One region of the Streptomyces sp. NPDC008313 genome, then DNA from elsewhere that is predicted to be linked to it. Evidence: riboswitches for the same ligand, from Rfam matches in the RefSeq annotation. Region 1 holds a riboswitch; each other region holds the start of a gene.
The links. A riboswitch is a leader RNA that binds a small molecule or an ion and turns the genes downstream of it on or off. The one in region 1 is predicted to bind cyclic di-AMP.
Positions count from the first base shown of each region.

Region 2: linked by a shared signal. The riboswitch ahead of ACFY93_RS24110 (transglycosylase SLT domain-containing protein) and the one ahead of ACFY93_RS06645 (peptidoglycan DD-metalloendopeptidase family protein) in region 1 are both predicted to bind cyclic di-AMP.
Region 3: linked by a shared signal. The riboswitch ahead of ACFY93_RS27940 (peptidoglycan DD-metalloendopeptidase family protein) and the one ahead of ACFY93_RS06645 (peptidoglycan DD-metalloendopeptidase family protein) in region 1 are both predicted to bind cyclic di-AMP.

Region 1 covers NZ_JBIBFR010000004.1:954-11,181, forward strand. The annotation lists gene ACFY93_RS06620 (hypothetical protein) at 827-1,333, opposite strand; gene ACFY93_RS06625 (MBL fold metallo-hydrolase) at 2,058-3,248, opposite strand; gene ACFY93_RS06630 (carboxymuconolactone decarboxylase family protein) at 3,511-4,095, shown strand; partial or broken gene ACFY93_RS06635 (TetR family transcriptional regulator C-terminal domain-containing protein) at 4,169-4,399, shown strand; gene ACFY93_RS06640 (GDSL-type esterase/lipase family protein) at 4,513-5,298, opposite strand; gene ACFY93_RS06645 (peptidoglycan DD-metalloendopeptidase family protein) at 5,596-6,462, opposite strand; cyclic di-AMP (ydaO/yuaA leader) riboswitch at 6,467-6,643, opposite strand; gene ACFY93_RS06650 (tyrosine-protein phosphatase) at 7,181-7,978, shown strand; gene ACFY93_RS06655 (DUF6126 family protein) at 8,026-8,181, opposite strand; gene ACFY93_RS06660 (helix-turn-helix domain-containing protein) at 8,178-8,909, opposite strand; gene ACFY93_RS06665 (aminotransferase class III-fold pyridoxal phosphate-dependent enzyme) at 9,007-10,228, opposite strand, start outside.
Region 2 covers NZ_JBIBFR010000018.1:128,112-138,339, forward strand. The annotation lists gene nuoN (NADH-quinone oxidoreductase subunit NuoN) at 1-107, shown strand, start outside; gene recQ (DNA helicase RecQ) at 304-2,403, shown strand; gene fahA (fumarylacetoacetase) at 2,431-3,645, opposite strand; gene ACFY93_RS24105 (Cof-type HAD-IIB family hydrolase) at 3,896-4,786, shown strand; gene ACFY93_RS24110 (transglycosylase SLT domain-containing protein) at 4,780-5,661, opposite strand; cyclic di-AMP (ydaO/yuaA leader) riboswitch at 5,667-5,824, opposite strand; gene ACFY93_RS24115 (hypothetical protein) at 6,171-6,341, opposite strand; gene ACFY93_RS24120 (polyprenyl synthetase family protein) at 6,614-7,624, shown strand; gene ACFY93_RS24125 (outer membrane lipoprotein carrier protein LolA) at 7,872-9,098, shown strand; gene ACFY93_RS24130 (ATP-binding cassette domain-containing protein) at 9,170-10,135, shown strand; gene ACFY93_RS24135 (ABC transporter permease subunit) at 10,122-10,228, shown strand, end outside.
Region 3 covers NZ_JBIBFR010000025.1:19,449-29,676, reverse strand. The annotation lists gene ACFY93_RS27985 (metallopeptidase family protein) at 1-306, shown strand, start outside; gene ACFY93_RS27980 (hypothetical protein) at 427-957, shown strand; gene ACFY93_RS27975 (DEAD/DEAH box helicase) at 1,427-3,634, shown strand; gene ACFY93_RS27970 (amino acid permease) at 3,778-5,334, shown strand; tRNA gene ACFY93_RS27965 (tRNA-Lys) at 5,434-5,506, shown strand; gene ACFY93_RS27960 (PRC-barrel domain-containing protein) at 5,738-6,094, shown strand; gene ACFY93_RS27955 (hypothetical protein) at 6,149-6,319, shown strand; gene ACFY93_RS27950 (dihydrofolate reductase family protein) at 6,431-7,555, shown strand; tRNA gene ACFY93_RS27945 (tRNA-Met) at 7,624-7,697, shown strand; cyclic di-AMP (ydaO/yuaA leader) riboswitch at 8,123-8,279, shown strand; gene ACFY93_RS27940 (peptidoglycan DD-metalloendopeptidase family protein) at 8,291-9,322, shown strand; gene ACFY93_RS27935 (PrsW family glutamic-type intramembrane protease) at 9,380-10,228, opposite strand, start outside.

The sequences.
Region 1 (10,228 bases):
ACTTCTTCCAGTTTTTACCGAGTCTCTTGCCTGGGTTCTCCACACGAGCAGGCGGCACCGACGACTGCTCACTGCCGGAACTGGGCGCAGGTGGCGTGGGCGCTGCCATGGCCGGCACAGCCGCCTGTAAGAGGCCTGTCAGGACCGCGGCGGCCGCCAGACCGGCCACCCCTTTCCCAGCGCATCTCAGTACTCTCAAATGCTCGCTCCCGTCTTGTTTTTGAGCATGGCTACGCAGCCGCAGGACCTGGATAATGGCGTCACCCACATCGCCACGTTGGAAGCTGGCGTTGTCATACCTCCGCCTGAAAGTCACGACGTTGCCAACAGACGGGGGCATTCGGAATGGAGGCCGATTTCGGAGATATCGTGTCCCTCCCGCACTCCGGAGGGTTGGAGGCAACCGGCCGGCCGCGCGGCGTAGAAGCGCACACGGGCAGACCGGCGTTCGTGCAGATCACGCCAAGGGGATCCTCGTCACCATGAGAGTGACCTTGAGGCTCTCGACGTCCCCGCCACCGATGGCTATTCCTCGGGCCTCGAAATCTTGGTGTTCTTCGGTCCGACCGTGTCACCGCTGGGCGCGCTCTTGGCGCGCCTTTTGGTCTCGTCCTTTATGAGGGCCTCGTTCTGCTGGACCAGAGTCCCGCCGTGTGGGCCGTCGTCGCGTGAAGGCGCTGCGGGATCCTCGGCTGCCGTGGTGGAAGCCTTGAGGGTTGACGCACCAGCCGGGCTGGATGCCGGCTGCGCACCACAACCGACCAGCGTGTAGGCGGCGATGAGGCAGACGCCGCCGAATATCACCCGGCTTCCGGCCGACGTCCTGTCAGCCACAGGGGAACAGCCGTTCACTCGTGTACGTGAAATAGAGGCTCGACGAACTCGTCCCCATCTTGGCCGTTACTGGCGCGCAGGCGAAGCTGTTGACGTAGTTGGGGCCAGCGTAGGAGGTGAAGTTCCCCGAGTCCGTGTCGCAGTTGGTGCCGCCAACCTCGCAGATCTTCAGGTACATGTACTTCGCGCCACTGGTGTTGTTGTCCATGATGGCGCAGCCTGAGCCCCCGTTCTCGTAGACGAACAGGGTGCCCAAGCGGTTGGTGGCGCTGGGCAGGGCTACGGCGTTCCGGAACGCGTAACCTGAACCGCAGACGGTCGCCGCAGCCGAGACCGCAGCTGTGTTCTTTCCGGCGAAAGCTCGCGCCGACGGGCTGGCACTGTCGGCTGTGCGGAGTTCCGGCTTTTCGGCAGCGACAGCCTGAGGCCCGGACGGGGCCTCAATGGCGAGTACGGCACCGGTGACCGCTGTGCGTAACGGCGTCGTGGTTCTGGCCATGAGTAACTACCCTTTCCGCAAAAGGCATTCAGTGTTCACGGTCATGGAGAAGCGCAGTTGCGAGCCCGTCTGAGGAGTGGCGGTACAGCGCTCTCTCCGGGCCACCGTCCCGCAGATCGAGAGCACCATAGGTCATCGTCTAGTCCGGAGATTGCGTCCACTTCGTTCCGTCGAGCAGCAGTGGCCTGAAGCAACCCACTGGTGGAACCCAGGATTCCGGCGTCGTAACTGCTCGCGGCAGAGGAGAGGTTGTGTGGCAATGTAGAAGCGGAAGTATGAATGCCCTCTTCCGGTTCGAACGGATTGGCTAGTTTTCGTCAGCCGACAGTCGGCTCACGCTCGGCCGTGCGCCCCTCCCCCTCGAGACGGGCAGCCATGCATCCGACCCAGCCCTTCCTATGCAGGATTACTGCAGTACGCGGTGCCATCAGACCGCCCACCGGCAGCGTCCCGCCGCGGCCCCGCCCGATACTGAGGAGTTCAACCAGGCTGCGTAGGCCGGTGGTCGGCTGCCAACGCGATGCGTCGGTCTGCCTCCACCTCACCGATCATGTTGCCGCGTGCGGCGAACCAGGCGCTGGCGCGGACGGCAAGGGCCTGAAGCACTGAGTAGTGATTTCACACTGCACGCGCGACGCTCCGTCCAAAGCGCGCAGCAAACGATCCCGCTCGTCAGCAGGGAGATGCTCCAGCATCTGGACCATCTCCCTGCGCTCGTCCGCGGTCACCGCTCCCCCGCGAGGTCGAGATCGCCCTTGCTCGTCCCAGCCAGGCCTTCGACGATCCGGGGACGGCGCCACGGGTGCGCGATAGGACCGGAGACCGCCCGCCACCACGCCTCGCCCGGCAGTGCCCCCGCCGGCTCGAACGGCTCCCCCGGCCGCGGGAACGCCACCGCCTGCCCGACCTCCTCGGCCGCATCCTTCGTCCACTCCCCCGGCTCCACCCACGGGTGGGGCGCCAGGTTGAAGGTGGCCCAGTGGATCGGCAGCATCACGCCGTCGGCGCGGTCGCCCTGGAGGTCCAGGTGGGCGCGCACGCCCTCCTCGGGAGTCATGTGGATGTCGGGCCAGTACTCGGAGTAGGCGCCGATCTGGATCATCGTGGCGTCGAACGGCCCGTGCTGCGCACCGATCTCCGCGAACCCCTCGAAGTAGCCGGTGTCGCCGCTGTGGTAGATCCGGTGCTCGTCACCGGCGACGGCCCAGGAGGCCCAGAGGGTGTGCTGGGTGTTGCGCAGACCCCGGCCGCAGAAGTGCCGGGCGGGCGTGGCGGTGAGCCGGAGGCCGCCGACCTTCGTCGACTCGTGCCAGTCCAGCTCGCGCAGCCGGTCCGCGGGGACGCCCCAGCGCTCCAGGTGGGCGCCGACGCCGAGCGGCACCGCGAACACCGTGTCCGTACCGGCCAGCGCCTTGATCGTGGGCATGTCCAGGTGGTCGTAGTGGTCGTGCGAGATGACGACCACGTCCACCGGCCCCAGCGCGGCCAGCGGCAGGGGCACGGGGTGCAGCCGCTTGGGTCCCGCGAAGTCGAACGGGGAGCAGCGGTCGCCCCAGACCGGGTCGAAGAGCACGCGGTGCCCGTCGATCTCGGCGAGGACGCTGGAATGTCCCATCCAGGTCAGCCGCAGCCCGCCGGCCGGAGGCCTGGCGAGATCGGCGAACGTCGTGGGGTGCACCGGGACCGTGCCCACCGGGGTGCGGTGGACACGCTCCTCCTTGCGGAAGTAGACCTTCGCGAACTCGATCATCGAGCCGTCGGGTCTGATCCGGGCGCTCACGGGATTCTGGAAGACCCCGTCGGCGAAGTGGGGCGACCTGCGTATGCGCTCCAGACGCTCACCTCCCGGGTCCGCGCCGAAGGCGGCGGGCCGCAGCGCGCGGAGCCCGGAGCTCAGGGAACGGAAACCGGTCACAGTGCCTCCTGAAGGAGTCGTCGGACATCTCATTATGGTCGTCCCCGCGACATCCCCGGGCACGGCCTGCGCGGGGCCCGGGCCGCGTGGGCCCGGGCCGCGTGGGCCCGGGCCGCGTGGGCCCGGGCCGCGTGGGCCCGGGCCGCGAAGGCTTGTCGGTCCGCGGGACGGCCCCGATGTCACGTCTCGGCCGCCCGGTCCGTCGTACCTGTGAAAGGCGCGAGAACCAGGCGCCCGCTACGACGCACCGGAGGTGGCCCCGATGGCCCGTGTTTCCTCAACCCAGCCGCGCACGTTCTTCTTCCGCTTCGTGGAGTGGTACTCGAAGCGGACGTACGGAAAGGTCCTGGAACCCGCCAGGGTGCTCGCCCACAACCCGCGCGTCCTGCGGACCGACCTGCGCTTCGAGCAGGCGGTGGCCAAGTGGGACAAGCTCGACCCGGAGCTGAGGAAACTCGCCGAGATGGCGTCGGCCGCCTCGATCGGCTGCGCCTGGTGCATGGACTTCGGCTACTGGGTCGGCCGGGAGAGCGGCATGGCGCGGGAGAAGCTGCTCGACGTCCCGCGGTGGCGCGAGAGCGACGTGTACACGCCACTGGAGCGCGACGTGCTGGAGTACGCGGAGGCGATGACGGCCACCCCGCCGACGGTCGGGGACGAGCTGGCCGGCCGGCTGCGCGACCGGCTGGGCGAGCCCGCGTTCGTGGAACTCACGGCGATGGTCGCGGTGGAGAACTTCCGCTCGCGCGTCAACTCCGCGCTGGGGCTGACCAGTCAGGGGTTCAAGGACTCCTGCGACCTCCGGGACGCCCGGGCGGCCGGGAGCACCGGCACGGCGGCACGATGAACCCGCCTCGCCGGACCCCGTCGGCGTCCCTGCCACCGCTGGAGGGTTTTCCGCGTGTCCAGAGCGCGGTTGAGTGGACCGGCGGTGGAAGGCCGCGATCACCGAGGTGATCGCGGAGGGCGTGGCGGCGGGGGAGTTCGCCTGCCCCGATCCGGCGGGGGCGGCGCTGCGGCTGACAGCGCTGCCGGACGGGCCGGCCGTGCGGATGAGGGCATATCCCGGGGCGGTGTCGCGAGCGCGCACCCGGGAGTGGGTGGACCTGGCGCCGACGCGCGAACTGGGGCTGGAGCAGGCGGAGTTGTCCGGGGTGACGGGTCAGCCGCACGGCGGTGCGGAAATCCCCCCAACCCCGGACCCGTCCGGACCCCTTCGGCCCCGACCCGGTCTCGCCCCGGACCTGCTCCCCCCGCCCCTGACCTACGCCGTCGGTCCGATGCGGAGGCGGATGTCGCTCGGGGAGAGGGGGCCCTTGGCGGTGACGTGGTCGCCCGAGGACTCCCCTCGCAGGCGGCGGCCGATCCAGGGCACCAGGTATTCGCGGGCCCACTGGATGTCGTCGCGCCGGACGTCGAGGGTGCCGCGCGGCGGCAGCGGGGGCCACGGCTGGTCCGGGTCGGCCGGGACCTCGATGCCGAGAAGCTGGCCGGCCCGCAGGGCGACCCGGGTGTGCCCCTCGGGCGAGAGGTGCAGCCGGTCGTGGTCCCAGGCGCGCCGGTCCTGGATCGTCTTCAGCGACCAGAGGTCGAGCACGGGGCAGCCGTAGCGGTCGGCGATGGCCCGCACATGCCCGTTGTACGTGGCGATCTTGCCACGCAGCCGCTGGAGCACCGGGATGCCGCGGGTGTCGAACCCCGTGGTCACCATGACGGTCCCGACGGCGGAGGTCAGGTCGGCGACCGCGCGCTCGAATCGCTCCGCGACCTCGTCGGGGTCGGTGCCCGGCCGGATGATGTCGTTGCCGCCCGCGCAGAAGGAGACCATGTCCGGGGCGAGTTCCCTGGCGCGCGGGAGCTGGTCCGCGACCACCTGGTCGAGGAGCTTTCCGCGCACGGCCAGATTGATGTAGGTGAAGTCCCCCTCGGGACGCCGGTCCGCGAGGAGTACCGCGAACCGGTCGGCCCAGCCCAGGTAGGACCCGTCGGGGCCCGGATCGCCGACGCCCTCGGTGAAGCTGTCCCCCACCGCCACGTACGACCCGATCACCGCTGTGCTGTCACTCTTCGAATCGTCTGCCACGTCGGTCCATGATTCACCTTCCGATGTGAGCTACGCGACCGTAGGGAGGGGTTGACGGACGGTGAGATAAGCCACGCGTCAAGTGTTGGTCAACTCGGAATAAGGCCCCCACGGCCGATGGCGGCCGACCGGCTCCCGGCCACCGCGGGTTCAGGTGCGGGTGCGGGATGGGGGTACGGCTGCGGGTACGGGGTGAGCGGACGACGGAAGGCCGAAGGCCGGACCCCGGGCGGGGGTCCGGCCTTCGGCCGTGTCACCGACGCGTCAGCCGACGGTGACGCCGTGGGAGCGCAGGTACGCCACCGGGTCCACGTCCGAGCCGTAGCTCGGCGTGGTGCGGATCTCGAAGTGCAGGTGGGGGCCCGTGACGTTGCCGGTCGCACCGGAGAGGCCGAGCTGCTGCCCCTCGGTCACGGTCTGGCCGGCCGAGACGGACAACTGCGACAGGTGGGCGTACTGCGAGTACTTGCCGTCCGCGTGCTGGACGATGACCTCGTTGCCGTACGCGCCGCCCCAGCCGGCCGAGACGACGGTGCCCGCCGCGATCGACTTGATGGTGGTGCCGGTCGGAACCACGAAGTCGACGCCGGTGTGGTAGCCGCTGGACCACATGCTGCCCGCGGTCTTGTAGGCGGTGCCGACGGAGGAGCTCTGGACCGGCAGGGTGTAGCCGGAGTCGGTGGCCGTGTCGGCGGCGGGGGCGGGCTTCGCGGCGGGGGCCGGGGCCGAGGTCTTCTCGGCGGGCTGAGCGGCCTTGCTCGGCGCCGCCGCCTTCTTGCCGAGCGTCAGCTTCAGACCCGGGTGGATCAGCGACGGGTCGTCGCCGACGGCCGCGCGGTTGTCCGAGTACAGCTTCTTCCAGCCGCCGTCGACGTTCTGCTCGTCGGCGATCTTCGACAGGTAGTCGCCTGCCTCGACCGTGTACGTCTTCGTCCCGGCCTTGTGAGCGGCGGCGGGGGCGGCGGCGACCTTCCCCGTGACCGAGGAGACGGCCGCCGAGGGGGTCGCGGCGTGAGCGCCGGCGGCACCCATCAGCGGCAGCGCGAGCGCCGCGCCACCGGTGGTGGCGACTGCGATCGAGCGGGTGAAGAAGGCGGACTTGGGACGGCGGTGCTTACCCTTCGCGGGCATGGCGAATTCCTCTCCGGCGCCTGCGAGGTGAGCTGTCGGGTTCGGACTGGAGATGTCCGGCCACGTATGCCACGCGGCTTTACCCCTAGCCGTTCCGGGAACCGGAACAGGCGTTTTACCTGTGGGTCCCCCGCTCCTGCCGTGTACGGGTGAGTGTGCGGATTCCGGGCGGCGGCAGGATTGGGCGTCCGTCCGGATTGAGGCTGAACGTAAGCGAACGGGACGCGCCGCGACAAGCAGCGGATTTCCCCGGGGCCCATTTCTCTTGATCCATCGGCCAATTCGCGGTCACCCTGCGTGGATCAGTGATCTTTCCCTTTCCCTGAAAGGCTGGAGAACAAAGGGGAATTACGCACGGGCGGCCACGACGCACCGTCACGGTTATGACGCTGCTCACGCGCAACGGGATCACGGGGCCTTATCCCAGGGCCAGTTGTGACCAATCCTGCTATTTAGGATCAGTCAGCATAAAAGCGCTAATCAGAAGAGAAGTACCAGTGCGGCCATACCGGACAGATCACCCGTAACGGAGCGACCTGGACTCCGTCGGCGGCGCCACCGCCACCCCTGCCGCCGCCACTGCCGTCACCGCCACCGCCACTGCCCGCGATGGTCCCGTGGACAACTGATTGCCCCGGGAACCCATGTCGTATCGTCGGGAGGCACCCGTCGGCGAGCGATGCCGAGCAGCGTCGGCGGCCGATTGGGAGGAGCCCCCATGACGCAGCAGGTCCCGTCGACCGAGCCCGAGCTGGCCGGCGTGCGCAACTTCCGTGACGTGGGCGGACTGCCGACCGTGGACGGTCGCCGGATACGCCACGGGCGGCTGTTCCGCAGCGGTCATCTCGCGCACGCGACGCGGGAGGACGCGGCGTTCCTCGCCTCCCTCGGCCTGCACACGATCTTCGACTTCCGCAACGCGGCCGACCGCAAGCTGGACGGCCTGGACGTCGAGCTGCCGGGCGTGCGCAACGTGAACCTGCCGCTGAGCGACCCGGCGCACGGTGTCGAGTTCTGGAAGATGGTCCGCGAGGGCGATCTCGGCCGGCTGCGCTCCCTGCTGGCGGACGGCAAGGGCGCGGACCGGATGATCAACTCGTACCGCTCCATCATCACGGACCGCACCGCCGAGCACTCCCAGGTGCTGCGGGCACTCGCCGAGGACAGCGTGCCCGCGCTGATGCACTGCGCGGCCGGCAAGGACCGCGCGGGCCTGTCGGTCGCCGTGACGCTTCTCGCCGTAGGAGTGGAGCGGGACGCCATCGTCACGGACTACCTGCAGTCCAACGCCACGCACCGCCGGTACAAGGTACGGCGCAGCAACACGTCGCCCGACGCGTACTCGCCCGAGGTGATGGAGCTGCTCAGCCCGCTCTTCGACGCGCGCGCCGAGTACCTCGCGGCGGCCTTCGACACGATCGAGGGGACCTGGGGCGGTGTCGACACCTATCTGCGGGAGGGCCTGAAGCTCACCCCCGAGGTGCGGGAACAGCTGCGCGCGCGCCTGCTGGACTGAAGCGGGCGCGCGCGGAGGGGCCGGTCGTGAGGGCCGGCACCGGACGGCTACTGGTTCTGTGCTCCCAGAGTGAACAGCAGGTAGACGAAGGCGGCGAAGAGGTGGCCGACGGCGACGTAGATGACCAGCCGCACCCACAGCGACCTCGGGAACTTCTCTTCCATGGACCTGCGGCGGGGGGCGGGTTCCGGCGGCTGTGTCATGACGTCTCTCCGTGGGTGTGATGGCCCGCCGCCGGGCCGAGGCACAGGGCGGCGGTGGGGCTCTGCAGCAGGGTGTGGACGAAGAGGAGGTCGGCTCCGTCCTGGTCCGCGGCGGCGATGCGGTGCGGGGTGAGCGAGTCGAAGTGCGCGCTGTCGCCGGGCGCGAGCAGGTGCGCGGTGTCCCCGAGCCGTAGTCGCAGCCGCCCGCGCAGGACGTGCAGCCACTCCTCCCCGGGGTGGACGCGCACGATGTCGCCCTGCGCGCCGTACGGGACGTGCACCCGCAGGGCCTGCATCCCGCGTCCCGGCGAGCCGGCCTGCCAGTAGGTCCAGCCGCCCGCGCGGGTCGGTTCCATGCCGGCGGCGCGGACGACCGCGTCCCGTTCGGCGGCCGTCTCGCCGAGCAGGTCCGAGACGGTGGTGCCGTAGACCCGGGCCAGCGTGAGCAGCATCGGCAGGGAGGGCTGGCGCTGTCCCGTCTCCAGGCGGGAGAGGTGCGCGGGCGAGAGGCCGGCGGAGCGGGCGGCGGCCTCCAGGGTCAGCGAGGCGTGCCGGCGCAGGTCGCGCAGGCGGGGGGCGACGGCGGGGAGCGTCCCGGCACCGCGCTCACCGGCGTCCGGTTCCGCCGGGGCGGGCGGCCCGGCAGGCGGCGAGGGCGCGGGGCGCGTCGGCGGCGGCTCGGCCGGCGAGGCGTCCTCGGACGACGGCTCGGGCGGGACAGGGCTCATACCCTCGATTCAGCCAGCGCCTTTCCTCTGAGGCAAATTACTTGCCCCAGAGGCAAAAGGCGCCGGGCCGCAGGCGAGGCCGGTCCGGCCGGGCGTCTCAGCGGTTGGCCACCGCCTGCTTGACCAGTGTCCTGCCGAAGTCCCACACGAGGCCACCCCCGCTGTGCGCGTCGTCCATCACAGCGGCGAACGCCTCCACGAACCGGTCGACGTCGCCCTCGTCGACGACCAGCGGGGGAATCAGCTTGATCACCTCCAGGTGGTCGCCGGAGACCTGGGTGAGGATGCGGTGCCGCTGCAGCAGCGGGACGACGACCATCTGGGCGAACAGTCCCTTGCGGGCCGCCTGGAGCATCGTCCAGCGGCTGCGCAGCTTCAGCGACCTGGGCCTGCCGAACTCGATGCCGATCATCAGCCCCCGGCCGCGTACGTCGCTCAGCAGCTCGTACCGGTCGACGAGGGCCGCGAGCCGGGACTTCAACCGCTCCCCCATGGCCCGGGCGTGCTCGACGGTCCGCTCGTTCTCCATGACGGACAGGACCGCCAGCCCCGCCGCCATGGCCTGCGCGTTCGCACCGAAGCTCGCCGAGTGCACGAGGACCCGGTCCATCGACGAGTAGACCTTCTTGAAGATCCAGTCCCTGCCGAGGGTCGCGCCGACCGGGACGTAGCCGCCGGAGAGGGCCTTCGCCACACAGACCAGGTCCGGCTCCACCCCGTCCTCGTGCTGGTAGGCGTAGAAGTCCCCGGTCCGGCCGAGGCCGGTCTGCACCTCGTCGGCGATGAGCAGCGCCTTGTGCCGGCGCAGCAGGTCCTGGGCGGCGCGCAGATAGCCGGGCGGGGGCTCGTGCACCCCCTTGCCCTGGATGGGCTCGACGATGAGTGCGGCGACGTCCCCCTTCCTCAGCTCGCGCGCCAGGGCGTCGAGGTCCCCCAGCGGCACGGCCGTGTCGGGCAGCAGCGGGGCGAATCCGTCACGGAACCCGTCCTCACCGTTGACGGAGAGCGATCCGGTGGTCAGTCCGTGGAAGGCGTGCGCGCAGTAGAGGACGCGCGGTCTCCCGGTGGCGTAGCGGGCGAACTTCAGCGCGGTCTCCACTGCCTCGGTGCCGCTGTTGCCGAAGAACACCCGGTCCAGGTGCGGGCTGTGGGTCAGCAGCTTCTCGGCGAGCAGGCCGGGCAGCGGCTGGCAGTCGAAGCGGGTGAGGTCGGCGAGCCGGGCGTCGAGGACGTCGTGCAGCGCCTGCCGGACGACGGGGTGGTGGCGGCCCAGGCCCATCACGCCGAACCCGGCGAGCATGTCCAGGTAGTCGTTGCCG
Region 2 (10,228 bases), on a different contig from region 1:
TGACCACGACGGCGATCGCGGTCGGCGTCGCGGTCACGGTGGTCCTGGGTGTGGCGCCGCAGTACTTCCTGGACCTGGCGGGCCAGGCGGGAGTCTTCGTGCGCTGAGACGTCCGTCTCACACAACCGGCCCGGCACCCCACCTGGGGCGCCGGGCCGGTTGTGTTGTCACACGGGTGACCTGTGGACAACTCCGTGGCTGTCGGTGCGGGGCCCTATCGTTGCAGTCGTGGGCGGGTGCGACGGAGCACGCGGCCCGCGGCACGGGGCAGGGGGTCGGGCGATGGACGGGACAGGCGAGACGATGGTGATGGCCGGAGAAGGCGGAGTGGGCACGGCGGCCCCGGGACCGGCCGAGAGCGAGGCGCTGGCGACGCTGCGCCGGGTCTTCGGCTACGAGGCGTTCCGGGGCGACCAGGAAGCCGTCATCGACCATGTGGTGGCGGGCGGCGACGCCGTCGTGCTGATGCCGACCGGTGCCGGGAAGTCCCTCTGCTACCAGATCCCGTCCCTGGTCAGACCGGGCACGGGCATCGTGCTCTCCCCGCTCATCGCGCTCATGCAGGACCAGGTGGACGCGCTGCGCGCGCTGGGCGTGCGCGCCGGGTTCATGAACTCGACGCAGGACTTCGACGAGCGGCGGACGGTCGAGGCGGAGTTCCTCGCCGGCGAGCTGGACCTGCTCTACCTGGCGCCGGAGCGGCTGCGTCTGGACGCCACGCGGGATTTGCTCGCGCGCGGCAAGATCGCGGTCTTCGCGATCGACGAGGCGCACTGCGTGTCCCAGTGGGGCCACGACTTCCGCCCCGACTACCTGGCCCTGTCCGTGCTGGGGGAGCGCTGGCCGGACGTGCCGCGGGTCGCGCTGACCGCGACGGCCACCCGGGCGACGCACCGGGAGCTCACCGAGCGCCTCGGCATGCCGGACGCCCGCCACTTCGAGGCCAGCTTCGACCGGCCCAACATCCAGTACCGGATCGTGCCCAAGGCCGACCCCAAGAAGCAGCTGCTGGCCTTCCTCCGCGAGGAGCACGCGGGCGACGCGGGCATCGTGTACTGCCTCTCCCGCAACTCGGTGGAGAAGACCGCCGAGTTCCTGACGCGGGGCGGCATCGAGGCGGTGCCCTACCACGCGGGCCTGGACGCGGGCACGCGCGCGGCCCACCAGTCGCGGTTCCTGCGGGAGGACGGCCTTGTCGTGGTGGCGACGATCGCCTTCGGCATGGGCATCGACAAGCCGGACGTGCGCTTCGTCGCCCACCTCGACCTGCCGAAGTCGGTCGAGGGCTACTACCAGGAGACGGGCCGCGCCGGCCGGGACGGCCTGCCGTCCACGGCCTGGATGGCGTACGGGCTGCAGGACGTGGTCCAGCAGCGCAAGCTCATCCAGAGCGGAGAGGGCGACGAGGCCTTCCGCCGCCGTGCCGCCGCCCACCTGGACTCGATGCTCGCCCTGTGCGAGACGGCCCGGTGCCGCCGGGGACAGCTCCTCGCCTACTTCGGCCAGGACCCCTCCACACCGGCGTGCGGCAACTGCGACACCTGCCTGACCCCGCCCGAGACCTGGGACGGCACCGTCGCGGCGCAGAAGCTGCTGTCCACGGTGGTGCGGCTGCAGCGGGAGCGGGGGCAGAAGTTCGGCGCGGTCCAGATCGTCGACATCCTGCTGGGGCGCCGCACCGCCAAGGTGATCCAGTTCGACCACGACCAGCTGTCCGTGTTCGGCATCGGCGAGGATCTGTCCGAGGCCGACTGGCGTGGCGTCATACGGCAATTGCTGGCACAGCGGCTGCTCGCGGTCGAGGGCGAGTACGGGACGCTGGTGCTGACCGAGGAGAGCGGGACGGTGCTGCGGCGCGAGCGGGAGGTGTTGCTGCGCAAGGAGCCGCCGAAGCCGGTGGTCTCCCGCTCCTCGTCCGGCTCCGGGAAGGGCGAGCGCAAGACGAAGGCCGCGGCGGCGGAGCTGCCCGCCGGACTGCTTCCCGCCTTCGAGGCCCTGCGCGCGTGGCGGGCCGAGCAGGCGAAGGAGCAGGGCGTCCCGGCGTACGTCATCTTCCACGACGCGACGCTGCGGGAGATCGCCACGGTGTGGCCGGCGTCGGTGGCGGAGCTGGGCGGGATCAGCGGGGTGGGTGAGAAGAAGCGCGCGACCTACGGGGAGGGCGTGGTCGCGGTCCTCGCCTCCCTGGAGCGGCCCACCGAGGCGGGCACGGACGCCGGCACGGGCACGGGCACGGACGCCGGCACGGGCACGGACGCGGCGGGTGCCGGGCGCGGTGCCACAGGGGCCTTCGGTGGCCGGAGCACGCGCGGGCCCGCTCCGGCCGGCGCCCGCGCCGACGACGTACCGCCTCTGGACTGGTCAGGCACGGAGCCCGAGCCCGAGCCGGACGACTGGATGTAGCCGCCCGGCGCGGGGGCCGTGGGCGGGTCAGCGGGCCGGGGTGATCCGGCCCGTCACCTCGCCCAGGCCGACGCGGCTGCCGTGCGGGCCGGGCGCCCACGCCGTCAGGGTGACCTCGTCGCCGTCCTTCAGGAAGGTGCGCTTGCCGTCCGGGAGTTCGAGGGCGTCGCGGCCGTTCCAGGTGAGTTCCAGGAGGGAGCCGCGTTCGCCCTCGGTGGGGCCGCTCACGGTGCCGGAGCCGTACAGGTCGCCGGTGCGCAGCGACGCGCCGTTCACCGTCATGTGGGCCAGCTGCTGCGCGGCCGTCCAGTACATGGTGGAGAAGGGCGGCTCGGAGACGACGTGGCCGTTGATGGCGACGGAGATCCGCAGGTCGTAGCCGCCCGGTTCCTCGGTGGCGTCGTCCAGGTAGGGGAGCAGGGGGTGGGTGCGGTCCGGGGGCGCGACCCGGGCGTCGTCCAGCGCGTCGAGCGGGGTGATCCAGGCGGACACCGACGTGGCGAAGGACTTGCCGAGGAAGGGGCCGAGCGGCACGTACTCCCAGGCCTGGATGTCCCGCGCCGACCAGTCGTTGAGGAGGCAGAGGCCGAAGACGTGGTCGCGGAAGTCGCCGAGCGGCACCGGCGTGCCCATGGCCGTGGGCGTGCCCACGACGAAGCCGACCTCCGCCTCGATGTCCAGGCGGACGGAGGGACCGTAGGCGGGCGCCGTCTCGGCCGGGGCCTTGCGCTGGCCCGAGGGGCGGACGACGTCGGTCCCCGAGACCACCACGGTCCCGGCCCGGCCGTGGTAACCGATGGGGAGGTGCTTCCAGTTGGGGGTGAGCGAGTCGGCGGCGTCGGGGCGGAAGATCTGCCCGACGTTGCGGGCGTGGTTCTCGGACGCGTAGAAGTCGACGTAGTCGGCGACCGCGAAGGGGAGGTGCAGGGTCACCTCGGAGAGCGGGATCAGCAGCGGCTCGACGGTCGCGCGGTGGGAGGGGACGGTCACCCAGGCCGTGAGGGCACGCCGTACGTCCGACCAGGCGGTGCGGCCCGCGGCGAGCAGCGCGTCGAGCGACGGCCGGGCGAGCAGGGAGACGTACGGGGAGCCGAGGGCGGCCGCCGCCGCACCGGCGTCGAGCACGTGGTCGCCGAGCCGGACACCGACGGTCCGCTCATCGGAGCCGGTACGGGAGAACACGCCGTACGGAAGATTGTGCGGACCGAAGGGATCGCCCTCGGGGACATCGAAGGGGGGCATCGGGTACTGCCTCGCTTTCCGTGTGGTTGCGGCACACGTTACGTGGGAGGACCCGCCTCGCGGCAGTGCCTGAAGAGTTCGTAATGTCCGTTCGGTACTGTTCGAAGCCGCTGGTTCGGTCCGGTCGGTCCGGGTCAACCGGGCGGCCCGGGACGCGACTTCGCGCGGTGGACGGCGATGCGGGCGGGATACCGGACGACGACCGGTTCACGCCGGGCCGCTGGGGCGTGGGATCCGTATTCTTCGGATCATGGCCGCTCCGACTGCATATTCACTCATCGCCACTGACCTGGACGGAACGCTGCTGCGCGGCGACGACAGGGTCTCCGACCGGTCGCGTGCCGCGCTGGCGCGGGCGGCCGGAGCGGGCGCCACGCATCTCGTCGTGACGGGGCGGCCGGCGCCGAGGGTGCGTCCGCTGCTCGACGCCCTCGGCTGCCGGGGCCTCGCGGTGTGCGGGCAGGGGGCGCAGGTGTACGACGCCGGCACCGGCCGGATGGTCTGGTCGGTCACCCTGGAGAGGGAGTCGGCGGAGACGGCGCTCGGCAAGATCGAGGCGGAGGTGGGGGAGTTGTACGCGGCGGTGGACCAGGACGGCGTGGACGGGCTGACACTCATCGAGCCGGGTTACGTCATGCCGCACCCGACCCTGCCTGCGGTCCGTGTGGAGCGCCGGGAGGCCCTCTGGGCGAAGCCGGTCAGCAAGGTGCTGCTGCGGCATCCGGTGCTGTCGGACGACGAGCTGACGTCGGTGGCCCGTGCCGTGGTCGGTTCTCTCGCCACCGTGACCATGTCGGGTCCCGGCACCGTCGAACTCCAGCCATGCGGCGTGACGAAGGCGACGGGACTGGCGCGCGCCGCACGTCACCTCGGTCTGGACGCGTCCGCGACCCTCGCCTTCGGTGACATGCCGAACGACATCCCGATGTTCGACTGGGCGGCACACGGCGTGGCCATGGCCAACGCCCATCCCGAACTGCGGTCCGTCGCCGACGAGATCACCCTCTCGAACGAGGAGGACGGCGTCGCGGTCATAGTGGAACGGCTGTTCCCCGGCCCCCGCGGCGAAGCGGGAACCGGGGAACAGCCGGGCACCGGGCGCCGGTCAGGTGGGCGCCGATCCCTGGGTGACGGTCAGTAGGCGCCGTTGACGTTGTCGATCGAGCCGTACTTGTCCGCCGCGTAGTTGCAGGCGGCCGTGATGTTCGCGACCGGGTCGTACGGGTCCATCGAGGTGCCCGCCACGTGGTAGGCGGCGAAGGTCGGGTCGATGACCTGCAGCAGCCCCTTGGAGGGGGTGCCGGCGACCGCGTTGGAGTCCCAGTTGTTGATGGCCAGCGGGTTGCCCGAGGACTCACGCATGACGTTGCGGTAGATGCCGTCGTACGAACCGGGGATGCCGTTGGCGGCCATGATGTCCAGCGACTGCCGGATCCAGCCGTCGAGGTCGTTCGTGTATGTCGTCGCCGCGACCGGAGCGGCCTCGATGGACGGCGCGGAGGTGGTCGCCGTGGCGCTCTCCGTCTTCGTCACGCCGCTGCCCGCCCTCCCGGTGGAGTTCTCGCCGGAGCTCTTGTGGGCGCTCGTCGGGTTCTGGTTGCTCGCGGTGCCCTTCGAGGCGTCCGCGCTCTTGGCGCCCAGCGTCAGCCGGAGTCCGGGGTGGATCAGGGACGGGTTCTCGCCGACGGCCTCGCGGTTGTCGGCGTAGAGCTGCTTCCAGCCACCCCGCGTGGAGTGGTCCCGCGCGATCTTCGCCAGAGAGTCGCCCTTGACCACCCGGTAGCTGTGGTGCTTGACCTGCGCCTTCTCGCCCGCCTTGGCGGTGGCGTGCTGGGTGGACGCCGCCGACGCCACGGATGCCGCGGAGGTCACGGCACCGGTGGGCTCGGCGGCACTGGCGACGGTCGCGCCCATGAGGGGGAGCGCGAGGGCGGCTCCGCCCGTTCCGGTGGCGACGATGCCACGGAGGAGGGGGCTGGAGGTTCTGGTGAGGCGGTGCTTGCCACGAGCGGACATGACTGAGTTCCTCTCCGCGCCTGCGAGGTGAGCTGTCGGGTTCGGGCGGGAGGTGCCCGGCCGCGCTGACGCGTGGCTTAACCCCGAGCCGTGCCGGCTGGACCGGTACGGCGACCTACCTGGGTCCCCCGCTCCTGCCGTACTGGGTCGGTGGGTTGGTGCCGGGCGGCGGCAGGATTGGGCGGTCCGTCCGGTTCGACCGAAACGTATGCGAGAGCACATGTGCGGAACAAGGTTTGAATCCATGACGCAACTCACCTGATCAGTATGGAGTGGGTGATGTGTCGTCAGATCAAACGGATTCACAGGTTCAACTTGCAGTGCGCAAAGGCAAATGCACACACCCGGCGATATGGATCTTTCTGTCCGGCGTGACCCAATTCACGTGCTGTGGGCGGGTGTTGATGTATATCCAACCCCTGCAAAGCGCCTCATTGAGTCACGTAAGTGCTCAGGTCGGAGCTTGGTGAGGTACGTGAGATAGCGCCTATGAAGGACAAGAAGGGGAGCTAACGCACGGAGGGGCGCAAAGCGGCAATACGGGCAAGAGTGCCGCCGTCGCCGTCGCCGTCGCCGTCGCCGTCGCCGTCGTCCCCGTCGCCGTCGCCGTCGTCGTCGGCGTCTCGGCGCCCGGTGGCGGCGCGCCGGGCGACGGGCTCGGTCGAGGCCGACGTCCGCACCCGACCGGTTATCGAACATGTGGCCGAATTTGCTGAGGGGTGCGAGGTGGACGAGGGGCCGCCGGTGGTGAAGTGCCGCCGCGCGCATTCAGGTGCGGGGTCTCCTCCCGTCCGGGGGAGACGCGGGCGGGGACGGTGGGCGCTCGTGGTGATCGAAACGTGACCGGATACGCTGACTTGAGTGATGGCAGCGACACATCGACAAACCGTGTCATCGACCGAATGATCGACCGAGTTCGCCATGTGATCGTCAGCAGACAGGAGAACCTCTCGTGACCGTCGTCGGGCCGTTCGGGCTGAGCGTGCGGGACCAGGCTCTCGAAGCCGATGTCCAGGCCGGATTGGCGGCTGTCGAGTCGGGTTTGCTCGAAGCCACCAAGAGCGGGGTCCCCTTCATCACGGAGGCCGCCCAGCATCTCGTCCGCGCGGGGGGGAAGAGGTTCCGCCCGCTGCTGGTGATGCTCGCGGCACAGTTCGGTGATCCCTACGCGCCGGGTGTCGTCCCCTCGGCCGTGGTCGTCGAGCTGACCCACCTGGCCACGCTCTACCACGACGACGTCATGGACGAGGCGGAGGTGCGCCGCGGGGTGTCCAGCGCGAACACCCGCTGGGGCAACTCGGTCGCGGTCCTCACCGGCGACTTCCTCTTCGCGCGCGCCTCGCACATCCTCGCCGACCTCGGGCCCGAGGCGGTCCGCATCCAGGCGGAGGCGTTCGAGCGCCTGGTGACCGGCCAGATCCTGGAGACGGCCGGCCCCCGCGACGGCCGCGACCCCGTCGACCACTACCTGGACGTCCTCGCCGGCAAGACCGGGTCCCTGATCGCCGTCGCCGGCCGCTTCGGCGCGATGATGTCGGGCGCCGACGAGACGGTCGTGGACGTGCTCACCCAGTACGGGGAGCGGCTGGGCATGGCGTTCCAGCTCGCCGACGATGTACTGGACATCGCCTCCGACTCGCACGAGTCCGGGAAGACCCCGGGGACCGACCTGCGCGAGGGCATCGCCACGCTGCCGGTGCTGCGGCTGCGCGAGCGCGCGGAGCGGCTCGGGCTGCCCGAGGACATCGCCCTGTGCGAGCTGCTCGACTCGGATCTCACGGACGACGCCCGGCACGCCGAGGCGCTCGCCCGGCTGCGCGCCCACCCGGCGCTGGAGCAGGCCCGCCGGGACACCGTGCGGTACGCGGAGGAGGCGCGGGCCACGCTGGCGCCGCTGCCCGACTGCGACGCGAAGGTCTGCCTGCTGGAGCTGTGCGACGCGGTGGTGCACCGGGCGGGCTGACCCCCGCCCCCCCGTCCTCGGAGCGGCGGCGCTCTCCTCACGACCCCTACGGGTCGGGGGAGGCGCCGCCGCTTCGTGTCATACCGCAGCAGTACACGCAGTTGCGTCCCCGGTCTGACGCTTCCGCGGGTCCGATTTGGTCAGATGGAGAACACCACTCCTCACCGATTCGGGTGAGAATGGCGGCTCGGGGTGGAAAGCGCAGGACGGTAGGAAGGCCGCCGCCGACGACGGAGGTAAGGCACACATGGCACCGTACGAATCCGACAGGACCGCCGGGGCGGACGGCCTGCCCGACGACGCCGACGAGATGCGCGGCGGGCGGCGGAGGGCAGCGCGTTACGTCGTCCCGGTCGCGGTGGTGGGGGTGGCGGCGGCGACCATCGGGCTCGTCCCGGCGCTCGCCGACTCGGGCGACCCGGATCTGCCCGAGGTCAGCGCACAGCGGCTCATCGAGAGGATCGCCGCGTCGGACACCGAGCAGCTGTCCGGCACCGTGAAGATCAGCACCGATCTGGGGCTGCCCGACCTGGGCGGGCTCGCCGGCGGTTTCGCGTCCGGCCCGGCCGGGGACGACGGCGGCTCCTCCGCGGACCCGACGTCCAAGCTGACGGAGCTGGCCTCCGGCACGCACACGCTGCGGGTCGCGGCCGACGGTCCCGACCGGTCGAAGGTCTCGCTGCTCGACAAGACGTCCGAGTACAGCCTCGTCCACAACGGCGACGACGTCTGGGGGTACGACAGCAAGTCGAACCAGGTCTACCACGCCACCGCGTCCGGCTCCGGTCACGCGGACGGCCGGAAGGGCGAGGCGCCGAAGGGCGTCCCCGCCACCCCGAAGGAGCTGGCCGAGCAGGCGCTGAAGGCCGCCGACGGCACGACGTCCGTGACCGTCGACGGGACCGCGCAGGTCGCCGGCCGGGACGCGTACAGGCTGCTGATCAAGCCGAAGCAGTCCGGGACCACGGTCGGCGCGATCACCGTCGCCGTGGACGCGAAGACGGGCACGCCGCTGAAGTTCACGCTCACTCCGGCGGGCGGGGGCGCGGCCGTCGTGGACGCCGGCTTCACCGAGGTCGACTTCTCGAAGCCGGCCGCGTCGACCTTCGACTTCACCCCGCCGAAGGGCGCGAAGGTCACGCAGGACGGCGAGGCCGGGGCGTCCGAGGGCGTCCCGAAGGGGTCCCCGCAGGACCTCGCCTCAGGGCTGGAGGGCCTGAAGGTCGTCGGCGAGGGCTGGAACACGGTCGCCGAGTTCGACACGGGCGGCCAGGGCATGCCCTCCGCGTCCTCGGGCAACGGTGACGTCAGCGGCTTCCTGAACTCCCTCGGCGACCAGGTCCACGGCACGTTCGGCTCCGGCACGGTCTTCTCGACCCGCCTGGTCAACGCGCTGATCACCGACGACGGCAAGGTCTACGTGGGTACGGTCACCAAGGACACACTGGTGAAGGCGGCCGACGCGGCGGGGTGACCCGGCGGGACGGCCCGTGACGTGGTCCCGTTCGAGCGAGTGAACGGGGCGAGTGAACTGGGGGAGAGCCCATGGAGGAACGGTCCGCCGCGGAGCCCGGCACGGGGGACACGGTGATCGCCACCCGCGCGCTCACCAAGCGGTACCGCGGCGGACAGCTCGCCGTGGACGGTCTGGACCTGACCGTCCCGGCGGGCAGCGTCTTCGGCTTCCTCGGACCGAACGGCTCGGGCAAGACCACCACCATCCGCATGCTGATGGGGCTGATCGAGCCGACCTCGGGCTCGGCGCGCGTGCTGGGGCAGCCGATGCCCCGCGCCGCGCGCGCCGTGCTCCCGGAGGTCGGCGCGCTCATCGAGGGCCCCGCGCTGTACGGGTTCCTCTCCGGCCGGGACAACCTCCTGCGGTACGACGCCGCCGACCCGAGCGCCGATCCGCGCACCCGGCGGGCCCGCGTCGCGGCGGCGCTGGACCGGGTCGGGCTGACGGCGGCCGCGGGCAAGAAGGCCAGGGCGTACTCGCTCGGCATGAAGCAGCGGCTCGGTCTCGCCGCCGCGCTGCTGCGGCCCCGCCGTCTGCTCGTCCTGGACGAGCCGACCAACGGGCTCGACCCGCAGGGGATGCGGGAGATCCGTTCGCTGGTCAGGGAGCTGGCCTCGGACGGGACCACGGTCTTCCTCTCCTCACACCTGCTCGACGAGATCGAGCAGGTGTGCACGCACGCGGCGGTGATGGCCCAGGGCCGGCTGATCACCCAGGGCGCGGTGGCCGAGCTGGCGGCCGGGGCGCGCGGGCGGCTGGTCGTCACGACCCCGGACACGGCGGACGCGGCCCGGGTCCTCAAGGAACAGGGCGTGGCGGACCTCGTCGTCACCGGCACCGGGGTGAGCGGTGAGCCACCGGACCGCGAACTCGCCGAGCTGAACGCGGCGCTGGTCACGGCGGGCGTCCGGGTCCGCGGCTTCGGGGTCGAGCGGGCCTCGCTGGAGGACGCCTTCATGGCGCTGACGGGGGAGGGCTTCGATGTCGCGAGCTGAGGCGCCGCGGGCGGACGCGCGGACGGACGACGGGTTCGCGTCCGGGGCCGGGACCCCGGCGGCGGACGCGGCCCGGGCGAGCGTACGGAGGCC
Region 3 (10,228 bases), on a different contig from region 1:
GCCCTGGACCGGATCCCGCCCGAGCTGACGCGGCTGATGGACAACGTGGCGGTGTTCGTCGAGGACGAGCCGCCCACGGACGATCCCGAGTTGCTCGGGCTGTACGAGGGGACCCCGCTGACGGAACGGGGCGAGTGGTACGCGGGCGTGCTGCCGGACCGGATCACGATCTACCGGGGGCCCACGCTGCGGATGTGCGGGACGAGGGAGGACGTCGTCGCGGAGACCGAGGTGACCGTCGTGCACGAGATCGCCCATCACTTCGGCATCGACGACGCCCGGCTGCACGCGCTCGGCTACGGGTGACGTCTCCCCGGCCGGGCGCCGGCCGGGACGGGGCGCGGCTGTCGCGGGCGGGCGTGTCCTCCCGCGGGCGAGGGGAGTTGGGCAGTTGGACTCCCGTATCCGCCTCGGAGGTGGCTGCTTGTGCGCGCCCTGTTCCTACCCGCCCGACTGGCCGTGACGGCCGTGGCCGTGGCGGCCGCCGCCGGCTGTATGAGCGTCGGTGACGACGCGGGCCGGCCCGGCCCCTCCCACTCGGCGGGAAGGCACGCCGGGGAAGCGCCCGACGGCGGGCCCGCCGCGGGCCGCGACGGCGCGGGCTATCCGGGAGGGCGCGCGGTGAACGGCGGCCCGGCGAGACCCGGGGACAGGCGTTCGGGCTCCGCGGAGCCGTCCGAGTCCGCCTCCGGATCCGGGGACCCGACCGGCGAGGGGGCGACGAAGGGCGGCCGGGGCGGCTCGGACGGCAAGGGCGGCGGAGGCGACCCGCAGCAGTCCGGGCCCACCGAGGACGAGCCGACGCCCACGCGGACACCGGCGGAGCCGACCCCGCCGAAGGACCCCGGGACCCCTCCGGCCGACCCGGGCTCGGCCGAGCCGTCCGCGTCGGCGCACGAGCAGACGACGCAGCTGGTGAACCGGGAGCCGGCCCCGCGCGCGGGCCTGGCGGCGTAGCCCGCGAGCCGTCCCCGGCCGGGCGGGACACGGCACGGCGTGGGACACGGCGCGAGCGGGACACGGCACGGCGTGGGACACGGCACGGGCGTAGGGCATGGCACGGTGCGGCACGGCCGGGCGAGGTGCGTCACACGGCCGCGGGGAACAAGAGTCGGATCCGGACGGGGCCGCCGGACGCGGGAGCCGTGGAAGGGCAGGTCAGAGGGTGTTCGCCGCCCACAGCCTGGCAATCGTCGGGAAGGTCACCCGGAAGCGGGCCGGCCTGCGGGTGAGAGAACCGGTTTGCCTTCAGGGGTGAGGGGTGCGTATGGTGGTAGATCGTTTGATCCCATTTGCCCGGCGCCGTAAAGAGAGCGCCGCGTGGCGCGTACTCTCCCTTGCCGTGGCCGGACCGCATTGAGGCGGTCGATTGCGAATTCACGGAGTTTGGGCGCGTGCCGAGAACTCCGGAAGGTTCGCATTTCGCATGTCTGTTTCCAGTACTGATCGTGTCGTCGTGCCCGAGAACAACGAGCTCGACACCGACTCCACCGCGGCCGTCGAGATCGTCGAAGCCGTCGAGACCGTCGAAGCCGTCGAGACCGTCGAAGCCGTCGAGACCGTCGAAGCCGTCGAGATCGTGGAGTCCGCTCCCGAGCCCGAGGCCACCTTCGCGGACCTCGGTCTGCCCGAGGGCGTCGTCCGCAAGCTCGCGCAGAACGGCGTGACCACCCCCTTCCCGATCCAGGCCGCGACCATCCCGGACGCCCTGGCCGGCAAGGACATCCTCGGCCGCGGCCGCACCGGCTCCGGCAAGACCCTCTCGTTCGGTCTGCCGCTGCTTGCCCAGCTGGCCGGCGGCCACACCGACAAGAAGAAGCCCCGCGGCGTCATCCTCACGCCGACCCGTGAGCTGGCCATGCAGGTCGCGGACGCCCTCCAGCCGTACGGCGACGTCCTCGGCCTGAAGATGAAGGTCGTCTGCGGCGGCACGTCGATGGGCAACCAGATCTACGCCCTGGAGCGCGGCGTCGACATCCTCGTCGCCACCCCGGGCCGTCTGCGCGACATCATCAACCGCGGCGCCTGCTCGCTGGAGAACACCCGGATCGCCGTCCTCGACGAGGCCGACCAGATGTCGGACCTGGGCTTCCTGCCCGAGGTCACCGAGCTGCTCGACCAGGTCCCGGCCGGCGGCCAGCGGATGCTGTTCTCGGCCACCATGGAGAACGAGATCTCCACGCTGGTCAAGCGTTACCTGACCAACCCGGTCACGCACGAGGTCGACAGCGCCCAGGGCAACGTCACGACCATGTCGCACCACATCCTCATCGTGAAGCCCAAGGACAAGGCGCCGGTCACCGCCGCGATCGCCTCCCGCAAGGGCCGCACGATCATCTTCGTCCGCACCCAGCTGGGCGCCGACCGCATCGCCGAGCAGCTGCGCGACGCCGGTGTGAAGGCCGACGCGCTGCACGGCGGCATGACGCAGGGTGCGCGCACCCGGACGCTGGCCGACTTCAAGGACGGCTACGTCAACGCGCTCGTCGCCACCGACGTCGCGGCCCGCGGTATCCACGTCGACGGCATCGACCTGGTCCTGAACGTGGACCCGGCCGGAGACCACAAGGACTACCTGCACCGCTCCGGCCGTACCGCTCGCGCCGGCCGCTCCGGCACCGTCGTGTCGCTGTCCCTGCCGCACCAGCGCCGGCAGATCTTCCGGCTGATGGAGGACGCGGGCGTCGACGCCGCGCGTCACATCATCAACTCCGGTACGGCCTTCGAGCCCGAGGTCGCCGAGATCACCGGCGCCCGCTCGATGACCGAGGTCCAGGCCCAGTCGGCGGGCGACGCCGCCCAGCAGGCCGAGCGCGAGGTCTCGCAGCTCACCAAGGAGCTGGAGCGCGCGCAGCGCCGTGCCGCGGAGCTGCGCGGGGAGGCCGACCGCCTCGTCGCCCGTGCCGCGCGTGAGCGGGGCGACGACCCGGAGGCGGCCGTCGTCGCCGCGGCCGAGGCCGCTGCCGCGCCGGCGGCCGCCGAGGTTCCCGCCGAGGCCGCCCCGGCGGGAGAGCAGCCCGCCGAGCGCACCTCGTACGAGCCGCGTCAGCGCCGCGACGAGCGGGGCAACTACGAGCGCCGCGACCGCCGTGACAACGACCGTGGCGGTTTCGACCGTGACCGTCGTGAGGGTGGCGACCGTGGCGGCTTCCGCCGTGACGACCGCCGTGACGGCGGGGACCGCGGTGGCTTCAACCGTGACCGTCGTGAGGGTGGCGACCGTGGCGGCTTCCGCCGTGACGACCGCCGTGACGGCGCGGACCGCGGTGGCTTCAACCGTGACCGTCGTGAGGGTGGCGACCGTGGCGGCTTCCGCCGTGACGACCGCCGTGACGGCGGGGACCGTGGCGGCTTCAACCGTGACCGCCGTGACGACCGCGGCGAGCGCGGTGACCGGGGTGGCTTCAGCCGCGACCGCCGCGACGAGCGGGGCGGCCACCGGGGCAGCGACCGTCCGTTCAACCGCGACCGTCAGGGCGACCGTCCCTCCGGCGGCTTCCGCTCGGGCAGCCACGACCGCCCGTACGGCCGTCGTGACGACCACCGCGGCGCCGGCACCGGCACCGGCACCGGCACGGGTACCGGATCGTTCGGCCGCCGTGACGACAAGCCGCGCTGGAAGCGCAACGGCTGATCCGCACTGAAGTGAGCACTGTGGCCCCCACCCGACCGGGTGGGGGCCACAGTGCTGTCGCACGCGCGCGCGAAGGATGACGTCCCGCTCCGGTCCGCCGGAACGGCGCATGGCACGTCCCCGCCGAGGGAATCGCTGGGAGCATGACAACTCCCTCTCCTTCTGGTGCGCGGGACCCGTCCGGCTCTCCCCTCTCCGACGAGGAGCGCCTCGCCCAGCTCGGCTACACCCAGGTGCTCGCACGCCGTATGTCGGCGTTCTCGAACTACGCGGTGTCGTTCACGATCATCTCGGTGCTGTCCGGCTGTCTGACGCTGTATCTGTTCGGGATGAACACCGGCGGCCCCTCCGTGATCACCTGGGGCTGGGTCGTCGTCGGTCTCATGACCCTGTTCGTCGGGCTGGCCATGGCCGAGATCTGCTCGGCGTACCCGACGTCCGCGGGGCTGTACTTCTGGGCCCACCGGCTGGCCCCGCCCCGCACGGCCGCCGCCTGGGCCTGGTTCACCGGGTGGTTCAACGTGCTCGGGCAGGTCGCGGTGACCGCCGGCATCGACTTCGGCGCCGCCTCGTTCCTGGGCGCGTACCTGAACCTGCAGTTCGGCTTCGACGTGACACCCGGCCGGACGATCCTGCTGTTCGCGGGCATCCTCGTCCTGCACGGACTGCTGAACACCTTCGGGGTCCGGATCGTCGCCCTCCTCAACGGCGTCAGCGTCTGGTGGCACGTCGTCGGGGTCGCCCTCATCGTCGGCGCGCTCGCCCTCGTACCCGACCACCATCAGTCGGCGTCCTTCGTCTTCACGGAGTTCGTCAACAACACGGGCTGGGGCAGCGGGCTGTACGTGGCGCTGCTCGGCCTGCTGATGGCGCAGTACACCTTCACCGGGTACGATGCCTCCGCCCACATGACCGAGGAGACGCACGACGCCTCGACGGCGGGGCCCCGGGGCATCGTCCGTTCCATCTGGACGTCGTGGATCGCCGGCTTCGTGCTGCTCCTCGGCTTCACCTTCGCCATCCAGTCGTACGACGGCGCGCTGGGCTCGGCGACGGGCGCGCCGCCCGCGCAGATCCTGCTCGACGCGCTGGGCGCCACCTCCGGCAAACTGCTGCTGCTGGTCGTGATCGGCGCGCAACTCTTCTGCGGGATGGCGTCGGTGACCGCCAACAGCCGGATGATCTACGCCTTCTCACGCGACGGGGCGCTGCCCTACTCGCACGTCTGGCACACCGTGAACCCCCGGACGCGGACTCCGGTCGCGGCCGTCTGGCTGGCCGCGCTCGGCGCCCTGGCGCTCGGTCTGCCGTATCTGATCAACGTGACGGCGTACGCGGCCGTCACCTCCATCGCCGTCATCGGCCTCTACATCGCCTACGTGATCCCGACCCTGCTGAGGCTGCGCAAGGGGGAGGCGTTCGAGCGGGGCCCCTGGCACCTGGGCCGCTGGTCGCGGGTGATCGGCGTCGTCGCGGTCACCTGGGTCGGCGTCATCACCGTGCTGTTCATGCTGCCGCAGGTCTCGCCGGTCACCTGGGAGACCTTCAACTACGCCCCGGTCGCCGTCCTCGTGGTCCTCGGCTTCTCCGCCGCCTGGTGGCTGGCCTCGGCCCGCCACTGGTTCCTCAACCCCGACCACGAACGCACCCTCGCCCGCGAGGCGGCCCGCGCCGGCGCCCCGGAACCGGTCGATCCCTGACCATCCCGTCCATTCGGCGTGGCCGGGCCGCCCATACCCGATCGGCTCCCCGGCCACGTCCCGCTATGCTCGGGGAAGCACCGGCGCCAGACGCCGCGTGGACCCTTAGCTCAATTGGCAGAGCAGTGGACTTTTAATCCATTGGTTGTGGGTTCGAGTCCCACAGGGTCTACGGGAAGCAGGCGAGGGGTACCCCCTCCGGTCTGCGAAGAAGTGCCCGGACCGACGTCTGTCGGCCCGGGCACTTCGTCGTTCCCGGGTGCTGCCTCGGCCATGCCGGGAGCGGTCGGCGCGGTGGCGTGCCGGGAAGCGGTTCGTGCGGTGGCCGTTTCACCCGCGTCGGCGCGGGAACACGGGATGTCCGGGGGCGGGATCTGTCCGGCTGGTCAAGAGGGAGCAGCACATGATCCAGGCAGCCGACATCCGAGAGTGGCGGGACTGCGACGTCGTCGACCCCAAGGGGAACAAGATCGGCGCGCTCGAGGCGGTCTACGTGGCCACCGACACCGACCAGCCCGCCATGGTCACCGTGAGGACGGGGCTTCCCACGCGTCAACGCCTCGTGTTCGCCCCTGTGGACGACGCGATCCTGGGACCTGACTACGTCAAGATCCCGTACGAGAAGGGCGTGGTGAAGAAGGCTCCGTGGATCGGCACGGACGACGTGCTGCCCGCGGAGCAGGAGGAAGCCGTCTTCCACCACTACGGCATGAGCTATCAGCCGGGACCCAACGGCGGACGGCAGCTCGCGCGCCGCTGAGCGGACCTCCGGACCGAAGGGCACGAAGGCAACGAATGGAGGTGCTCCGCGGAGATGGTGATCTTTCTGCTGCTCGTGCTGGCGGCCATCATCCTGGGCATCATCGGTGCCACGGTCAAAGGACTCCTCTATCTGCTGTTCATCGGCATCGTGGTGCTCCTGGTCGCCCTGCTCGTCAGTGGTCTGCGCGTCTCCCGGCGAGCCAAGCGCCGACCGGTGCGCTGATCGCCGGGCCCGGCCCGGCGAAGCTGGACGGGGCATCGGGCCACCGGCTTAGGTGGGTTCACCCGCCGGACCGCTGTCCGGGCTGAATCACCGAGCTGGAGGGTGCGCCCCATGCCCCGCCCGTACGTCCTGCTGTCCGCCGCCGTCTCCCTGGACGGCTTCCTGGACGACACCGGCCCCGAGCGGCTGCTGCTGTCGGGGCCGGCCGACTTCGACCGGGTCGACGAGGTGCGGGCGTCCAGTGACGCGATCCTGATCGGCGCCGGCACCCTGCGCACGGACAACCCCCGGCTTCTGGTCAACTCCCCCGAGCGGCGCGCCGCCAGAGTCGCCGACGGCCGCCCCGAGTACCCGCTGAAGGTCGCGGTCACCGCGTCCGGCGACCTCGACCCGGCCGCCCCCTTCTGGCACACCGGCGGCGACAAGGCCGTCTACACCACCGACAAGGGCGCCGAGCGGCTGCGCGGGCTCGCGGCGGACGTCGTCGCGCTCGGCCCCGAGCTCGACTGGCGGGCCGTACTCGACCACCTCGGGGACGTACGCGGCGTCCGGCGCCTCATGGTCGAGGGCGGCGGCCGGGTCCACACCCAGCTGATGCGGCAGGCCCTCGCCGACGAGCTCCACCTCGCGCTCGCTCCGATCTTCGTCGGCCAGCCGGGCGCGCCCCGGCTGTTCGGGCCCGGCGCCTATCCGCCCGGCCGGATGCGGCTGCTGGAGACCCGGCCCGTCGGCGACATCGTCCTCATGCGGTACGTCCCCACCGCACCCGGGACCGCGGGCGCCGACGCCGCCGCCGACCGGCGCTGGCTGGCGCTCGCCTGTGAACTCGCCGCGCTGTGCCCGCCCTCCGAGACCGCGTTCAGCGTGGGCGCGGTGGTCGTCGCCGCGGACGGCACCGAGCTGGCCCGCGGTCACTCCCGGGAGGGCGGCGATCCGGTGGCGCACGCCGAGGAGGCCGCGCTGGCCAAGATCACCCCCGGTGACCCGCGGCTGGCGGACGCCACCGTCTACAGCAGCCTGGAGCCCTGCGCCCGCCGCGCCTCCCGGCCCGCGCCCTGCGCCCGGCTGATCCTCGACGCGGGGGTGCGCCGGGTCGTGACCGCCTGGCGTGAGCCCGACACCTTCGTCAAGGACGCCGACGGCAGCGGGATTCTCGCCGCGGAGGGCGCCGTCGTCGTCGTACTCCCGGAGTACGAGGCGCAGGCCATGGCCCCGAACCGGCACCTCCTGGAGTAGCACCCCCGACGGCCTGCGCAAACGCGTGTGCGCGGGACCTCCCGGATGGCGTACACTGGTCTTACCGACGCGGGGTGGAGCAGCTCGGTAGCTCGCTGGGCTCATAACCCAGAGGTCGCAGGTTCAAATCCTGTCCCCGCTACTGAAGGCCTGAGGCCGGAACTCATCGAGTTCCGGCCTCAGGTTTTTTCTGCGATGACCTCGGCCCGTCTCGCCGAGACCGTTCTGCCGGCTCCGGCACATCCACTCCTCCGGTTCGCCCGCTCCGGTTCGCCCGCTCCGGTTCGCCGGCTTCCGTGTCTTGACGTGGTGGGCTCCGTCGCCCGCGGTCGGCCGACGGTCACGGCGCGTGATCGCCCGGCGCCTCGCCGCATATCGGCTTGACGTACCGTCAGGTGATACTCTCCATGAGGGTGCGGTCAACTCGCCCGAATTTGACCGTGCTTGACCTGAAAGTCCTGGCCAAGAACGGGAATGATTACCCGGAACGGCTTGGAATACTGCACCCGCGTCTATTAACGTTCGATAACGCAGCGCGGTCGTCCCAGCCGTCACGAGAGGCGGCTCCGTGCGCACGCGCCGAATCCCGCGAGGGAACCGGGGAACCACCAACTTGGGGTGAATCGAGCGTCTTTCACTGTGTCCGCACGGTGATTTACGCGCGTAGGAGACCTTCCTGCTCCGAACCCGTCAGCTAACCCGGTAGGCGAGAAGGAAGGAAAGGAGCGCGCCCACGTGGCGTCCAACCCGCCTGCCCCGCAGACCTCGTTCGCGCCGAGCGACAAGCAGCGCGACACCTTCGGCTACGGCCGGGGCCCCGACGAGGGACCGTGGGAGGAGTGGAATCCCACCGAGGAGTCCATCCGTCCCGTCCGCGGCCGGCACCGCGTCAGCAAGCAGCGCGGAGGCGGGCTCGCCCGCAGCTCCACCGTCCTCGGTGTCGGCGTCATCGCCGCAGTCGGCGCGGGCGGCATGGCCACCGCGCAGACCGGCAAGCCGCCGGTGTCGATATCCATGCCGGACCTGCCGTCCGTCGGCTCGTTGCTGCCCGGTGGCTCCGACGAGGCGCCGGAGGACTCCGCGACGCCGCTCACCGGCGCCGGTCTGACCACCGCCGACGCCGCAGAGGGCACCACGGACGCCGGTGAGGCCCTGCGCGCCCGCATCATGCAGCAGGCCGAGACCCAGCAGGACCAGGTCGACAGCGCGGCCCAGCAGGCAGCCGAGACCGCTGCCGCGAAGTCGGCCGCCGAGCAGGCCGCCAAGGAGAAGGACGAGGCCGAGAAGAAGGCCGACGCCGAGAAGAAGAAGGCGGAGGCGGAGGCCAAGGAGAAGGCCGAGGCCAAGCGCCTCGCCGAACTCGCCAAGAACTACGCGCTGCCCACCTCCTCGTACACGCTGACCTCGCACTTCGGGGATTCCGGCTCCATGTGGTCCTCCGGTCACCACACCGGCCTGGACTTCGCCGCCCCCACGGGCACGCCGATCAAGGCGATCCACAGCGGCACGGTCACCGAGGCCGGCTGGTCCGGCGCGTACGGCTACCGCACGGTCCTCACCCTCGACGACGGCACCGAGCTGTGGTTCTGCCACCAGTCGTCGATCAGCGTCAGCGCCGGGCAGAAGGTCGCCACGGGCGACGTCATCGGCCGCGTCGGCGCCACCGGCAACGTCACCGGACCCCACCTCCACCTGGAGGTCCACCCGGGCGGCGGCGCCGCGATCGACCCGCTGGCCTGGCTGAACAGCAAGGGCCTCAACCCCTGACCCACCGCCGGCCCGGGCCTCTCGCCCCGGCCAGCACCTCACACAGCCCGTGTCGCCTCAGGTGCGATACGGGTTGTGCGCGTGCTGGGGGCCGTACGGCCCGTGGGGCGGCTGGGACGCGGGGCGCGTCCCGTAGGCGCCGAGGGGGACGTGACCGGTGTGCGCGGCGTGCCCCGGGTACGGGTTGTACGCGGGGTACGGGTTGTACGACGCCGGATACGGGTTGTACGCCGGGTACGCCGTCGCCGGGCCGTGTCCGGGTACCGGGGCCGGGACGACGGGCCAGGGCGGGCGCACCGGGGCCGCCGGGGCCGCGGCGAGCGCCGCGTAGGCGAGGGACGGGCGGGCGACGTCGCGGCGGCGCCACAGCTCGTGCAGCAGCTCCCGTTCCCGTTCGACGAAGTCGGCGCCGGCGCGTCCCGTACGCCCCCGGTGCCGCAGGAACGCCAGCGACGTCGCGTACGCCTCGTACTGGGCGACGGCGCGGGCCGCGGGCTTGCCGAAGTGGTGCGCGGCGTACTCCCGGGCCAGCCGCCTGGCCCGCATGGAACCGAGCACGTACGGCTCGGGCGGGCCGAGCCAGCCCGCGGCACAGTACGCGGGCAGCTCCGCGCGCACGGTCCGCAGCTCCCGCTGCCGCGTCCACAGGGTGAGCCAGGTCAGCAGCCCGAACGCGGGCACCATAAGCGCCGCGTACACCGCGAAGAACCCGTACTCCCCGAAGGACGACGAGCCGTTCCACAGGGCGTGCATGCCCATCGCGAGGAGCAGCCCGGACAGCGGCAGCAGGACGCGGCGCCAGTGCCGGTGCTCCGCCGACAGGGCCGCGACGCCGAAGCCGATACCGGTGAGCACGGTGAACAGCGGGTGCGCGAAGGGCGACATCACCACGCGGACGAAGAAGGT